Regions from separate parts of the Bradyrhizobium sp. CCGUVB14 genome, predicted to be linked through region 1. Evidence: riboswitches for the same ligand, from Rfam matches in the RefSeq annotation. Region 1 holds a riboswitch; the other holds the start of a gene.
What was found. Region 1 has a riboswitch for cobalamin ahead of NLM32_RS18440 (DUF1636 domain-containing protein). Riboswitches for the same ligand answer to the same signal wherever they lie in the genome.
Positions count from the first base shown of each region.

Region 2: it holds a riboswitch for cobalamin, as region 1 does, so the genes downstream of both, metE (5-methyltetrahydropteroyltriglutamate--homocysteine S-methyltransferase) here and NLM32_RS18440 (DUF1636 domain-containing protein) in region 1, are expected to answer to the same signal.

Region 1 covers NZ_JANADS010000001.1:4,004,092-4,011,759, forward strand. The annotation lists gene cobD (threonine-phosphate decarboxylase CobD) at 1-430, shown strand, start outside; gene NLM32_RS18430 (cobyric acid synthase) at 419-1,867, opposite strand; gene cobO (cob(I)yrinic acid a,c-diamide adenosyltransferase) at 1,891-2,526, opposite strand; cobalamin riboswitch at 2,567-2,787, shown strand; gene NLM32_RS18440 (DUF1636 domain-containing protein) at 2,883-3,257, shown strand; gene cobW (cobalamin biosynthesis protein CobW) at 3,254-4,288, shown strand; gene cobN (cobaltochelatase subunit CobN) at 4,288-7,536, shown strand; gene cobG (precorrin-3B synthase) at 7,533-7,668, shown strand, end outside.
Region 2 covers NZ_JANADS010000001.1:2,273,084-2,280,751, reverse strand. The annotation lists gene NLM32_RS10535 (carbohydrate porin) at 1-1,348, opposite strand, end outside; gene NLM32_RS10530 (TauD/TfdA family dioxygenase) at 2,369-3,277, opposite strand; cobalamin riboswitch at 3,815-4,040, shown strand; gene metE (5-methyltetrahydropteroyltriglutamate--homocysteine S-methyltransferase) at 4,149-6,479, shown strand; gene NLM32_RS10520 (MFS transporter) at 6,775-7,668, opposite strand, start outside.

The DNA of each region.
Region 1 (7,668 bases):
GCTGCTGATCCTGCGCTCGTTCGGAAAGTTCTATGGTCTTGCCGGCCTGCGGCTTGGGTTCGTGATCGGCGACTCGGCCGACATCGGCAAGCTAGCGGCGGCGTCAGGTCCATGGCCGGTGTCGGGTGCGGCGATCGCGATCGGCCGCCGTGCTTTGCGTGACGATGTCTGGGCCAAGGCGACGTCGGCGCGGCTTGCGCGTGACTGTGTTCGTCTCGACGCCATGGTGCAGCCTCATGGCTGGCGGCTGCTCGGCGGCGCGCCGCTGTTTCGTCTCTACGAAACGCCGGACGCGCTTGCCGCGCAGGAAAAGCTGGCGTACGGCCAGATCTGGTCCCGCGTCTTTGCGCAAAACCCCTCATGGTTGCGCCTGGGTCTTCCGGGCGCCGAGGCCGAATGGTCGCGCCTTGCCGAGGTCCTAGCGCGCTAGCGCGAGCAGGCCTTCGACGTCGAGATGTTGCTCGATGTGATCGGCCAGCGCATCGAGCGCGCTCTCGACCCTGGCGTGATACGGCTCGTTGCCCGCGGGAATGTCGAGCTGCGCGAGGTACGCCCTGCGAAACTCATCCGATGTGAACAGGCCGTGCAGATAGCTGCCTTGCGCGCGCCCATCGCGCGAGATCGCGCCTTCCGGCTCGCCGTTCAGTTTGGCGAATGGCCGTGCGCGATCGGTCCCGTCGGTGCGACCGATGTGGATTTCGTAGGCCTGGATCGGCTGATCCGTCGCCGCATGCACGGCCGCCACACGCGTCAGCGTCTTCTGCGGGCTCATCACCGTCTGGACATCCAGAAGGCCAAGGCCCGGCGTGTCGCCCGCGGGCCCTTCAATGCCATCAGGATCGGCGACGCTGCGTCCGAGCATCTGGTAGCCGCCGCAGAGGCCGAGCACGTGGCCGCCCCTGCGGTGATGCGCGAGCAGATCGATGTCCCATCCCTGTGCGCGCAGGAAGGCAAGATCGCCGCGGGTGGACTTTGAGCCGGGGATGATGACGAGCCTGACGTCGCCGGGAATCGCTTCGCCCGGACGCACCATCACGAGATCGACGCCGGGCTCGAGCTTCAGCGGATCGAGGTCGTCGAAATTGGCGATCCGCGACAGCGCGAGGCAGGCGATCTTGCATTGTCCGGGCTTGCGCGCGTCGCTCAGGCCGAGCGCATCCTCGGCCGGCAGCTCGCCGGCGCGCCCAAACCAGGGCAGCACGCCGAAGCCGCGCCATGCGGTCTTCTGCGCGATCAGCTTGTAGCCATCGTCGAACAGCGTGGGATCGCCACGGAACTTGTTGATGACAAACCCCTGGATCATCGCGGCATCATCGGGGTCGACCACCGTCCTGATGCCGACGAGTTGCGCGATGACGCCGCCGCGATCGATGTCGCCGACCAGCACGACGGGGACATCCGCCTTGCGGGCAAAGCCCATATTGGCGATGTCGGATTTGCGCAGATTCACTTCAGCCGGACTGCCGGCGCCTTCGACCAGCACCAGATCGGCGCGCGCCTTCAGGCGCTCGAAACTCTCCAGGACCGCGCCTATGAGTGACGGCTTCATCGCGGCATATTCGCGCGCACGCGCGGTCGCGATGCGCTTGCCATGCACGATGACCTGGGCGCCGACATCGGTCTCGGGTTTCAGCAGCACCGGGTTCATGTCGGTGTGCGGCTCGACGCCTGCGGCGAGCGCCTGCAGCGCCTGCGCACGGCCGATTTCGCCGCCATCGACGGTGACGGCGGCATTGTTCGACATGTTCTGCGGCTTGAACGGGAGCACGCGCAGGCCGCGTCGCGTGAAGGTGCGCGCGAGGCCGGCGACGATGAGCGATTTGCCCACGTCCGAGCCTGCCCCCTGGATCATCAATGCGCGTGCCATGGTTTTTTCAGAGCTTGGCGTCGTCAGAACTCGACGCCGGCCTGCGCCTTGATGCCGGAGCGGAACGGATGTTTCACCAGCGTCATCTCGGTGACGAGATCGGCGATCTCGATCAGCTCGTCCTTGGCGTTACGCCCGGTGAGCACGACATGCGTCATCGGCGGCTTCGAGGTCTTCAGGAAGTCGACGACCTCCGCGATGTCGAGATAGTCATAGCGCAGCGCGATGTTGATCTCGTCGAGCACGACCATGCGCAGATTGGCATCGAGGATCAGCTCCTTGGCCTTGTCCCAGCCGGCGCGCGCCGCCGCGATGTCGCGGGCGCGGTCCTGCGTCTCCCAGGTGAAGCCTTCGCCCATGGCGTGGAACTGGCAGAGCTCGCCGAAATGCCCGGTCAGCAGGCGCCGCTCGCCAGTGTCCCAGGCGCCCTTGATGAACTGCACGACCGCGCAGGGAAAGCCATGGGCGACGCAACGCACGATCATGCCGAAGGCGGAGGAGGACTTGCCCTTGCCGGCGCCGGTGTGGACGATGACGAGGCCCTTTTCGCCGCTCTTGGTCGCCATGATCTTGTCGCGGGCGACCTTGATTCTCGCCATTTTCGCGGCGTGCTTGGCGTCGGTTTCCTCGGCCGTCTGGGTGTCCGGTTCAGGCTTCATCTGACAGGGTCCTTCGGCTTGACAAGAGGCGGCCGGGGGCAAATGGTGACCCGGCGTTGGTTCCTGTCCTATGACAGGCGAAGAGGGAATGCGATAGGGTCCGAATCGGCAAGATTTGGGTCCAAACTGCAGCCGCCCCCGCGACCGTGACCGGAGAGATGCCCAAAGCCACTGATCCTACTTGCGGATCGGGAAGGCGGGGATCGAAGGGGAAACCCTGCTCCGCAAGCCGGGAGACCTGCCAGCGCGGACGATTTTTGGACCGGCGGACGGGGTGTTCCGCGACGGGGAAACGGGCCTTCGCAGAGAAGGTTCGTGAGCCTCTTCGCCTCCCGCTGTTACTTCTGGAAGAGGCGATGACCGTCACACTGCATGTCTGCATCACCTGCCGCGCCGGCCAGACGCTTGGCGAGGGCGAGGTTACGCCCGGCAAGCGCCTGCATGGTGCGATCCTCGAGGCCGGCGTGCCCGACGGCGTCAATGTGGTTCCCGTCGAATGCCTGTCTGCATGCAGCCAGGGCTGCTCGGTCGCGCTGAGCGCGCCCGGCCGCTGGTCCTATGTCTATGGCCGGCTGTCGGATGCCAACGCGCAGGACGTGGTCGCGGGCGCTGCCGCCTATGCCGCCGCGCCCGACGGCCTCGTGCCCTGGCGCAGTCGGCCGGAAATCTTTCGCAAGCAGTCGCTTGCCCGCATTCCCCCCATTGCCGTGTTGCCGGAGGCCGCCGAATGAATTCGCTCGCAAAAGTCCCTGTGACGGTCGTCACCGGTTTTCTCGGCTCCGGCAAGACCACGCTGATCCAGCATCTGCTCAGCAATCCCAACGGCAAGAAGCTCGCGGTGCTCGTCAACGAGTTCGGAAGCGAGGGCGTCGACGGCGAGATCCTGAAGTCCTGCGCCGATGCCAACTGCCCTGAGGAGAACATCGTCGAGCTCGCCAATGGCTGCATCTGCTGCACCGTCGCCGACGACTTCATTCCGACCATGGAGAAGCTGCTGGCGCGGCCCGTGAGGCCCGATCACATCCTGATCGAGACCTCGGGGCTGGCTCTGCCGAAGCCGCTGCTGAAGGCGTTCGACTGGCCGGAGATCCGCTCGCGGATCACGGTCGACGGCGTGATCGCACTGGCCGATGCCGAGGCTGTCGCCGCCGGTCGCTTCGCGCCGGATCCGGTTGCTGTCGAAGCACAGCGCGCGGCCGACGAAAATCTCGATCACGAGACGCCGCTGTCGGAAGTGTTCGAAGACCAGATCGCCTGTGCCGATATCGTGCTGCTGACCAAGGCCGATCTGGCCGGCAGCGCCGGCATCGAGGCTGCCAAGGCGTTGATTACCGCCGAGATGCCGCGCCGCGTGCCGATGCTGCCCATCACCGACGGCGCGATCGACGCGCGCGTCATCCTTGGTCTCGGCGCCGCCGCCGAGAACGATCTCGCCGCGCGCCCCTCGCATCATGACGGCGAGGAAGAGCACGAGCACGACGATTTTGCTTCGGTCGTGATTGATCTGCCTGAAGTGACCGATGTCGATGCGCTGGTCGCATCCGTCCAGAAGCTGGCCCGTGAACAGAACGTGCTGCGTGCCAAGGGCTACATCGCAGTGGCGGGCAAGCCGATGCGCCTGCTGCTGCAGGCGGTCGGCGAGCGCGTGCGTCACCAGTTCGACAAGCCCTGGGGCGCGGGCGGCAGGCAATCGAAGCTCGTCGTGATCGGCGAGCACGGCGATATCGATGAGGCCGCGATCAAGGCGGGATTGGGAGTCTGATGCACGTCGTCTTCCGCGAGAGCCGCGGTCTGGAAGAGACCGCGACGCCAAGGGACATCGGCCAGGACCCGGCCGATCTCGTGGTGCTCTCGTACTCGGATTCCGATCTCGCGGCGTTTGCGGCCGGCTGGCGGCGCGGCCGCGACAGCCTGCCGTCGCTGCGGCTGGCGAACCTCGCGGAGCTCCGTCATCCACTCTCGGTCGATACCTATGTCGAGCGCACGCTGTCGCAGGCGCGCGGCATTCTGGTGCGGCTGATCGGCGGTGAGTCCTATTGGCCCTATGGCCTCGCGGCGCTCCAGCAGCTGGCAAGAGATCGCAACATCGTGCTCGCCGTGCTGCCGGCCGATGGTCGCGACGATACGCGGCTCGATGCGTACTCCACCTTGCCGGTCTCGACGCTGCGCCGGCTGAAAGTGCTCTGCGACACCGGTGGTCCCGTTGCTGCGCAAGCCGCGATCGCGCAGCTCGCGCTGGCCTCGGGCCTCTATGCCGGCCCCGTCGTCGGCGAAATGAACGTGCCCGAGATGGGCTTTTACGATCCCGCACGTCGCGTGATCGCCGCGCCGTTGACGGGCGATGGAAAGCCGCGCGCGCTGGTGACGTTCTATCGCTCCTATCTCACCGCCGCGGACACCGGCCCGGTCGATGCACTGATCGCTGTTCTGCGCGAGAAGGGCTTTGACGCGCACGGCGTGTTCGTGACCTCGCTGAAGGCTGCGGGCGTCGCGGAGTGGTTGCGGGACCATCTCGCCAAGAATCCTCCGGCTGCGATCGTCAATGCGACGGCGTTCTCGGCGATGGGCGACGACGGCACGACGCCGTTCGATGTCGCGTCATGTCCGGTGTTCCAAGTCGCGCTCTCATCGGCGCGCCGTGAGGATTGGGTGGAGTCGCTGCGCGGCCTGTCGCCCGGTGACCTCGCGATGCATGTGGTGCTGCCCGAGGTCGACGGCCGGCTGTTCGCGGGCGTGGTGAGCTTCAAGTCGGCCGCGGCGCACGATCCGGATCTGCAATTTTCGCATCTGGCCCATCAGCCGGACGAGGAGCGTGTGAATGCCATCGCCGCCCGCGTTGCGGCCTGGCGGCGACTTGCGGAGACACCGGCCGCCGAGAAGCGGCTGGCCATTGTGCTCTCGAACTATCCCGGACGTCCGCACCAGATCGCGCATGCGGTCGGTCTCGACGCGCTTGCCTCGGTCGAGGCGATGGTGGGCGATCTCGCTGAGGCCGGCTTCGATGTCGCGCCGGTCCGTGCGCTGGGCGAGACGTTGCTGAACCAGCATCTGACCTGGAGCGTCGCCGCGTACCGCGCGGCGCTCGCGCGTCTTCCTCAGGTCCTGCAGGACGATCTTGCGAAAGCCTGGGGCGCGCCGGAGAGCGATCCGAGCTGCCGCGATGGCGCATTCCACTTCGCCGCGATTGCCTGCGGCCATTCGATCATCGCGGTCCAACCCGAGCGCGGCGATGCGACGACACGCGATTCCGACTACCACGATCTCGCCCGCACGCCGCGTCATGCCTATGTCGCGTTCTATCTCTGGCTCCGCGGGCAGGGGTGTGATGCCGTCGTGCACATGGGGGCGCACGGCACGCTGGAATGGCTGCCGGGAAAATCCGTGGCGCTGTCCGCAAGCTGCTGGCCGGAAGCGCTGATCGGCGATCTGCCCGTCATCTATCCCTTCATCGTCAACGATCCCGGTGAGGCCGCGCAGGCCAAGCGGCGCATCGGCGCCGTCACCATCGGCCATCTGCCGCCGCCGCTCGCGCAATCCGCGGTGCCGGAAGGCCTGCGTCGGCTGGAACGCCTGCTCGACGAGTATTCGACCGCCGATGGTCTCGATCCCGCCCGTCGCCAGCGCCTGATCGCCGCGATCCGCGAGGAGGCGCGCGTAGCCGGCCTCGAAGACGATCTCGGGCTTGATGCCTCGGCGGCTCCGGCCGAAGCGATCCCGCGGATCGACCGCTTCGTTTGCGATCTCAAGGAAAGCCAGTTCGGCGACGGCCTGCATGTGTTCGGTCGCGGCGACTGCGGCGACGCCGAGCGGGACGCAATGCTTGCCGCGCTTGGGGGGCAGCGCGTTGCGCCGGGCCCATCTGGCTCGCCCTATCGCGGACGCGGCGATGTTCTGCCGACGGGGCGCAATCTCTTTGCCGTCGATCCGCGCGCCGTGCCGACGCCGTCGGCGCATGCACAGGGGATAAAACTCGCCGAAGAGCTGTTGCGCCGCCATCTGCAGGATCACGGCGATTGGCCGAAGGGCCTCGTGGTCGATCTCTGGGGCTCCGCGACCATGCGGACCGCCGGCGAAGAATTCGCAATGGCGCTGCATCTCGCCGGTCTTGCACCGCGCTGGGATCACGCCTCCGGCCGCGTCACCGGCTACGACATCATCACGCCGGCCGAACTCGGCCGTCCCCGCGTCGACGTCACGCTGCGCGTGTCGGGCCTGTTCCGCGATGTCTTCGCAGGCCTTGCGCAATTGTTCGGAGCCGCCACTGAAGCGCTGGCCTCGCGCGAGGAGGAGGGCGAGGAAAATCCCTATCGCCACCGCGCCTCCCGCGTGTTCGCGCCGCGGCCCGGGCAATACGGCGTCGGCCTCTCGGCGATCCCCGATGCGTTCACGCCCGAGACGCGCGATGCGGCCGGCGAGGCCTGGCTGTCGGCATCGTCCTGGGCGTTCTCCGCCGATGGGGAGATCAAGCCCGATCGCGCCGGCATCGAGCAGCGGCTCGCATCCGCCGATGCGTTCGTTCACGTGCAGGATCTGCCGGAAACCGATCTGCTGCTCGCCGCCGACTATGCCGCGCATGAAGCAGGCATCGCAGCTGCCGCTGCCCATCTCGGTGCTGCCGGACCTTCGCTCTATCATCTCGATACGACCCGCCCCGAGCAGCCGCACGCGCGGACGCTGACGGAGGAGATTTCGCGCGTGGTCCGTGCGCGCGCCGCCAACCCGGCCTGGATCGCCGGCATGATGTGCCACGGCTTTCGCGGCGCCGCCGAAATCACCGCGACGCTGGAGCACATGGCCGCCTTCGCCCATCTCGCCGGCGCGGTGCCGCCGCATCTGTTCGATCTCTACTATGACGCCACGCTCGGCGATGCCGAAATCCGCGCTTTCATGGCGCGCGAGAATCCGGCGGCGCTGGCCGCGATGGAGACCTGCTTTACGCGCCTGCATGAGGCCTCGCTCTGGCGAACGCGCCGCAACTCGATTGCGGCTGCGCTGAAGGAGGCGTCATGAGCGCGGCTTCGGTGAAGGGCTGGTGTCCCGGCGCGCTGCGGCCGATGCAATCGGGCGACGGGCTCGTGGTCCGCGTGCGCCCGTTCGGCGGCCGGATCGATGCGGCACAGGCCGCCGGGCTTGCGCATCTTG
Region 2 (7,668 bases), 1.7 Mb from region 1:
CAAACAGCCCCTTCGCATAAAGACGAAGCTCATAGTACTGACTGACCCGATTTAAGTCAGGCGGCGCGTACATGACGGAAATTCCCGCATAGATGCCACGAGCTGCCAAGCCTTGGGCATCAGCCTGCCATAGCTGCCTGTCCGCGGCGATGTAATAGATGCTATTGCCGCTGGTTCTCGGTTGAGTCGGATGCTGCAAGTCCGAGGAGCTGCTATTGTTGACTCCGGCACCAGCCCGCAACCAAGTCTCGGGCAAGCCTGGACCAGCCTTGTTCTTGTAGCCGGTTTCGTCGAGAAAGAGAACGCCCGCGTTGGTCGTGCTCCAGTTCAAGCCGGTCGGATTTTCAGCGATCTGCGCAGATTGGCCGTCTGGACTGAGTGAACGCTGTATTGAGGCTTTATTGTAGAAGCGATCATCAAAATTGTACTTCAAATTGAGAGCTGGCGTCGGGGCCGCGTTGTTGCTTATGCCTGCTTGGTACAAGATATTCGATGATGCTCCAAACACGTTGACTGCTGCGTTCCCTCCGACCACTGTGCCTACGAACTCATTTATGTTCCTGAGGTAACCGAATTTGAATTCGAGCTTCCCGTCGAAAGCGGTCTGATAGTAAGCAATCGTATTGATCCCTACTCTATCTGGCCCGCCAGGCTTCCATGTCCAATATTGCTGCTCGGCTCCCACAATGATCTGACCATCGGGAATCCCAAAGCGGCTGAGATCGTACGTCGCGATCACGAAGTTTAAGGTATTAAACGTCGGGTTCTGGCCGACATATAGCTGATCGCGGATGGGGCTTCTCGCTGCATTCGGCAATTGATTGACTACGAAGGTATTTACTGTCCCGCCGACATAGCCGATCCCGACCCCTCCCAGTGCAGATCTAACGCCGCCGCAATCCTGATCTATCGTATCGGCCGGCCCGGGAATATTGAGCCACATACCTTTTTCCTGGAGGTGCACGAACTTTGCAAGGGGGCCGGTCTTCTCCTGAGTTCCATTCTTCGCAGGCAGAGCCGCGCCGTCGGATGTTGGCGCAAGTAAAATCGTATTCTGTGCGGGCGCTGCGCTAGTGATGAGGCGCCCGGCTCGTTGCGACCGGCCGCTTCGGGATTTGATAGCCGCCAGCGTCTTCTCTTGAATTCTTTTCGGCGCAATCTCACTCGCAGTGTCGTTTTTGGAGTTAGACTCATTGGCAGTTTGTGCTCCCGCCCCGACCGCACTCGCGGCGAGAGACAGTGCAACAGCAACCCATCTCTGCGCGCTCGCTTCATGAAGCTTCTTCTTCAGCGCGTGAACCGCGCGACAAATCAACTGACGAGCCCGAAGCCACGAGACCTTTAACACGAGAGTGCACGACGAGCGCGCAAGACAGTTTACCCTCGGCTTCCATGAAACGAGAGAGATTGCCGTAGAAGTCGACCCCATAGCTGCAGATGACGAGACAGCAGATTCATCAGGCCGCTTGCGGCCAGACCCATATCGCATCCCGACTTCCTTAACGTGAGCGGCACCACTTTTATTGACGCACGATTGCCATGTGCCCGCCAGTTACATCAATTGCCAAGGTTGGTAGGTGACCGGGAGCAAGGCGCTGCCTATCAATGCGCGTGCTCAATTTCCAACGGCCTGCGCGATCGATTGGATACTCGCTCTTTCCACGGCGTTCCGCGCGCCGAGAGGTGGATGTAACAGCCATTTCAGGACGTTGGCTCGTTTACAGACACTGAGACGCGAAAAGCACGCTCTTGGCGTCGTCGCCACGAAGTCGTCGGATCGTCCGCTGGAAGAGGTTGGCTTTCCCGCTCATAGCGCGCTTCGCAAAGACACGGGATCGACCACCGCGGAAACGCTTGCAGAGCGGCAACGCGGTGTTGTTGACCGCGCAGTAAGTTCGCGGGGATAGACGACACCCTCAGTCTGCTGAATAGCTGTGGATTGGACGGCATTTTTGACTCGCCCAAGACGAACGGCGCGAGCTGACTCTGGTTCAGAAGGGACGGGGCTCGGCAGGTCTCGAGGCCAATACGCAGGAGAAAGCCGATCTCGAGACGCGCAGGAAACCTAAGGGGAGGGCATTCCTTCGAAAGCGCCCCTGTGGCGAAGCGACAAAGCCACGTTCCGCCTCTTGCGGTTCACTCATTTGCAGCTCTACTCAGCTCAAACAACCCGATGCAGCCTCTCCGGGAATCCAAGCCGCTCTTGGGTTAAGAGCTGGCACGATGGCTTTCAATGACACCATTGAATGCGATGGCGGACCGAGCTGCCGAATGCTGCATACAGGGATGGATGGCAATGGTAGAGGCTGCATCGCCGGACCGACGTCAATCCAGTTGACCGGCTAGACTAGGCAACCTTCACGGTCGGCTATTTTGCTGTCTTGATGCGCGTTACGCTGCTCTGACCATCGATGCTGACGGGTACCTCGCCCACGACGGTGGCGCGTCGAACGACCCGATGCTGATCGCCATAATCGTTCACCGCGTAGTGTTGTGTGGCGCGATTGTCCCACATCGCCACATCGCCTTCCTTCCAACTCCAGCGCACGGTGTTTTCGAGCGCAGTGATATGAGACTGAAACAGATCAAACAGCTTCTGGCCGTCGTATTTCGGGACGCCAATAAAACGTTGCACCAGGGCGCCGAGGAGTAGCGTGCGTTCGCCGGTCTCGGGGTGGACGCGCACAACTGGATGCTCAGTCTGATAGATCGTTTTTGTGAAGACTTCGTCCAAGTGCTTCTTGTCGAGCTCGCTGGCGCGGGGCATTATCGCGTAGTCGAAGGCGTTGCTGTGCACGGCCCAGAGCTTGTCCGCAAGCCGTTGCAGCGGCGGTACCAGGTCGAGGTAGGCTGTAACGGTGTTTGACCAAACCGTATCGCCACCGAACGGTGGCATCACGACGCCTCGCAGCACCGCGATCTTAGGGTAGCGGTCGACGAAGGTTCCATCGGTGTGCCATAGGTCGGCCCGGCTACCGGCGCGGACCGAGTCAAGCTCGACAATCGACGCCGTCCCCTTAATGGCACCGAGCGTCGGATGACATGCCGGACTTCCGAAACGAAGAGCAAAACGTTCCTGCTCGGCGTCATCGAGATGACCCTGGTCGCGAAAAAAGACCACCTTATTCTCGAGCAGCAGCTCGTTGATTGCGGCGATCGTCTGGTCCGGCAGATCGCCCGACAGCTTGATGTTTCGGATTTCCGCTCCGATGCGCGCTCCCCGTTTGACGATGTCGGCGCGAGGAATGACATTGTCCGACAAGTCCGTTGCACTCATAGCGGCACTCTCCAAATTCGCGCCTTGTTCGCCAGGCCAGCTATTCAGCTGCGATAGGAGCTGTCGAACGCCAGATTGCTGGACCGCATAGCGGGATCCGCCAAACTCCACGGTGACGGCGACGAGCCCCCTCGTGCACTCTTTACGGGGTCTGCGACAGGTGAGGTGTGGCCTACGTGACGGTCTTTCATCCATGATTGACCGATCTGCCGGTTCGATCAATTGCTAACATTGGTAGTTGACCGGGGCACAAGGGTTTACTTCGCTTGACGATCGATGCAGAAATTGCCGCCCGTGCCGAGCGAGCAAGAAACTCATGACGTTGGAGAAGGACATGAGAACGCTTGAGATCGGAAGGACAGGGCAGCCAAGCCTATCGACAACAATGGCCGTCAGGGGCGCTGGTCAACTTTGGCTTTGCACCCTATCGTCAAGCTGTTCGTTTGGAGTGACCTCCATTGTTGAGGCCGTATTCTCGGAAGCATGCCGCAGAAGAGGCGGTCCTCCTCCGAGGTTGACGCACCGCCTCGGTTGCGGATAAATCGATGACGTCGAGGTTCTCCAGGTCTCGCTCGATCTGGAGCTAAGAGGGAAGCCGGTGCACTCACGATCCATTCAGGATTGAAGTAATGCCGGCGCTGCCCCCGCAACTGTAAGCGGCGAGTCCGCATCCATACGTGTCACTGAAGCAGATGCTTCGGGAAGGCCGGATGCAGACGATGACCCGCGAGCCAGGAGACCTGCCCCGACAACATAAACGTCCACGGGCGGGGTGTCCGGTGGTACGCCAAGCAGCAGGCGCTTTCGCGGCCCTCCTGCCCGCGTCCGCCATGGCCTTTGCCCCCACCATCACCATAATGGGGTTAAAGCTATGTCTCTTCTCTCACTTCCTGCCGCAACTCTCGGCATGCCACGTATCGGGCCGCGCCGCGAACTCAAGTCGGCACTCGAAGGCTACTGGGCCGGCAAGATCAGCTGCCGGCAACTTCTTGAAGCGGCGGCCGGTCTTCGTGTCGCCAACTGGGCGCGTCAGCACTCGCTTGGCGTCACCGTCATCCCCTCAAATGACTTTTCACTCTATGATCAGGTTCTCGATACGAGCGTCATGGTGGGCGCCATTCCCGAGGCGTATGGCTGGAAGGTAGGTCCGGTCCCGCTGAAGACCTATTTCGCCATGGCGCGCGGCTCTCAAGGCGGGGAGCATGAAGCAAGTAGCAGTCACCCCCATGACGCCGGCGGGGTCGCCGCGCAGGAGATGACCAAGTGGTTCGATACCAACTACCATTACATGGTGCCCGAATTCCATAAAGGTCAGACCTTCAGGCTCTCCTCGCGAAAGCCGATCGAGGAATATGAGGAGGCCAAAGCCCTTGGCTATCAAACGCGTCCGGTTCTGGTAGGACCGGTCACCTTCCTGAAGCTCGGCAAGAGCGCTGATCTGGCGTTTGATCCGATCTCGCTGCTCGATAGTCTCCTGCCAGTCTATGTCGAGGTTCTCAAGGAACTGGCAGAACGCGGAGCCGAATGGGTCCAGCTTGACGAGCCGTGCCTGGTGCTTGATCTCGACGAGACCACGCGGAATGCGCTTCAGCGCGCTTATGGCTGTCTCGCCAAGGAGGTACCTGACATCAAGGTCATGCTGGCCACCTATTTCGGGGCGATCGGCGACAACCTCGCGACCGGTCTGGGCCTGCCTGTGGCTGGGCTGCATGTCGATCTTATCCGAGCTCCCCAACAATTGAGCCAGATTGAATGCGGCGCCCGCGCCGACCTCGTGGTTTCGCTCGGCGTCATCGATGGCCGCAACGTGTGGCGTTCTGACCTATCGGCACTGATCGAGCGGTTCAAACCCGTCATTGCAAAGTTCGGCAGGGATCGCGTGCAGCTCGCGCCCTCCTGCTCGCTCCTGCATGTCCCAATCGATCTTGAGCTCGAGACCGATCTCGATCCGGACGTGAAGAGCTGGCTTGCCTTCTCGGTGCAGAAGATCGGCGAGCTCACGATTCTCGCGAGGGCGCTCGCAGGCGAGGCGAGTGTCGCAGCCGCGCTGACCGCATCCGATCTTGCGGCGACGGCGCGCGAGACTTCCCCGAAGATCCACGACGCGATCGTTGCACAGAGAATGGCGACGATCGACGACGCCATGCGTCGCCGAACCGGCGCCTTTGCCAACCGCGCAGAGGTCCAGCGCAAGCGCTTTGGTCTGCCGGCCTTTCCGACGACGACGATCGGCTCGTTCCCGCAAACCGCCGACGTTCGCAACGCTCGCGCCGCTCATGCCAAGGGCAAACTGACGGACGCGCGATACGAGCAATTCCTCAAAGCGGAGACGGCCCGTACGGTGCAGTGGCAGGAAGACATCGGCCTCGACGTGCTCGTGCATGGCGAATTCGAGCGCAACGACATGGTGCAGTATTTCGGCGAGCAGCTCTCCGGCTTCGTGTTCACCCAATACGGCTGGGTGCAGTCCTACGGCTCGCGCTACGTTCGCCCGCCGGTTCTGTTCGGCGATGTCTCGCGACCGAAGCCCATGACTGTCGAATGGTGGCGCTACGCGCAATCGCTGACCAAAAAACCGATGAAAGCAATGATTACCGGACCGGTGACGATCCTGAACTGGTCATTCGTCCGCGATGACCTACCGCGCAGCGACACCTGCCGCCAGATCGCGCTTGCGATCCGCGACGAGGTCGGCGACCTCGAAAAGGCTGGCGCGACCATGATCCAGATCGACGAGGCCGCGCTACGCGAAGGCCTGCCGCTGCGCCGATCCGACTGGAAGGCCTATCTCGACTGGGCAGTGGAAAGCTTCCACATCTGCTCCTCCGGCGTTGCAGATGCGACGCAAATCCACACCCACATGTGCTATTCGGAGTTCAACGCCATCATCGATGCAATTGCCGCGATGGACGCAGATGTCATCTCGATCGAGACGTCGCGTTCGAAGATGGAGCTACTCGACGCGTTCACGGCCTTCAAATACCCCAACGACATCGGTCCCGGCGTCTATGACATCCACTCGCCGCGCGTTCCCGAAGCCACTGAGATCGGAGATCTCATCGCCTTGGCCCGCCAACGCCTGTCGGACTCGCAGCTCTGGATCAATCCTGATTGCGGCCTGAAGACCCGCAAATGGGAGGAAGTCCGCCCTGCGCTCATCAACATGGTCGCGGCGGCGCGCGAACTTCGCGGGGGGCCTTGATGCAAGTGCGAGCTCGGTAGTTAGGAGTTGCGGAGTGCCGATTCGTTTCTGGATCAAATGCCGGACCTCCGCGCAAATCACATTTCCGCCGAGCGAGCGGTCGCGCCCATTGCAGCCTCTCTGGGGTCGCCCGGCAGCGAGATGCGCGGGCCCGGCCGATTGCATCTGCCAGGAGCCCGGAGAGGACCGTTGCAGACGATGGGAGAAGCAGCAGCGATCTCCAATCGATCGTTCAGCAGAAGCTACGGCTGCGGCTAAACGATTGGTTGGAGGGGCCTCTACTCGGGCGGTCCGCTCAGAAAGGAACGTTATCACCATACGTAATCACCAGCCTAAGGCTGCGGGCAATGCCAGTGGCAACAACCAGAATGAATGCCATTGCGATCATACCGATATCAAAGGATCCCGTCGCATCCTTAAGAACGCCAACCATGTACGGGCCGACGAAGGCGCCAAAGGCACCAATGGAATTGATGAATGCGATGCCTCCGGCAGCAGCAGCGCCGGTAAGGAAGCTCTGCGGCATCGTGTAGAGGATCGTCCGCGCGGAGATCGTGCCGATCAGAACAAGCGTCATGCATGTGAGCGCCGACACGAGAGAGGTGAACATCACCGAAACGACAAGTCCGGTCGCGCCAAGCATCAATGCAGCGATCAGGTTGTAGATCCTGTACCCTTTACGATCGACATGGCGCGCCCAGAACAACATGCCTATCGTGACAAAGAGATAGGGCACCGCCGAGAGCCAACCGACCTGCGTGTTACTCAAGCCGTGGCTCTTCAACATCAGGGGGAGCCAGACGCCGATTCCATAAGAACCGATCGTGAATGCGAAAGTGATGCCCGTCAACATGAGCACGCGGACGTCCTTTATCGCGGCCCAGAGATCCTTCTTGACCTTCTTGTCCTTCTCCCTTGCGAGCTCGTTCAGCAACACATCACGCTCGGTGGGCGTCAGCCACGAGGCCTTGTCCGGCGTGTCGGCAAGCAGGACGAGGCATAGAACCCCGAGCAGGCAGGCCGGAAGGCCTTCGATCAAAAACATCCACTGCCAGCCGGCCAGCCTCCACACACCGTCCATTTCTAATAGCAAAGCCGAGACTGGATTGCCGATCAACGCGGACAGGGGTGTTGCAGCCATGAACCAGGCAAGAACGCCCGTTCGGTTTCGCGCCGGAAACCAAATTGA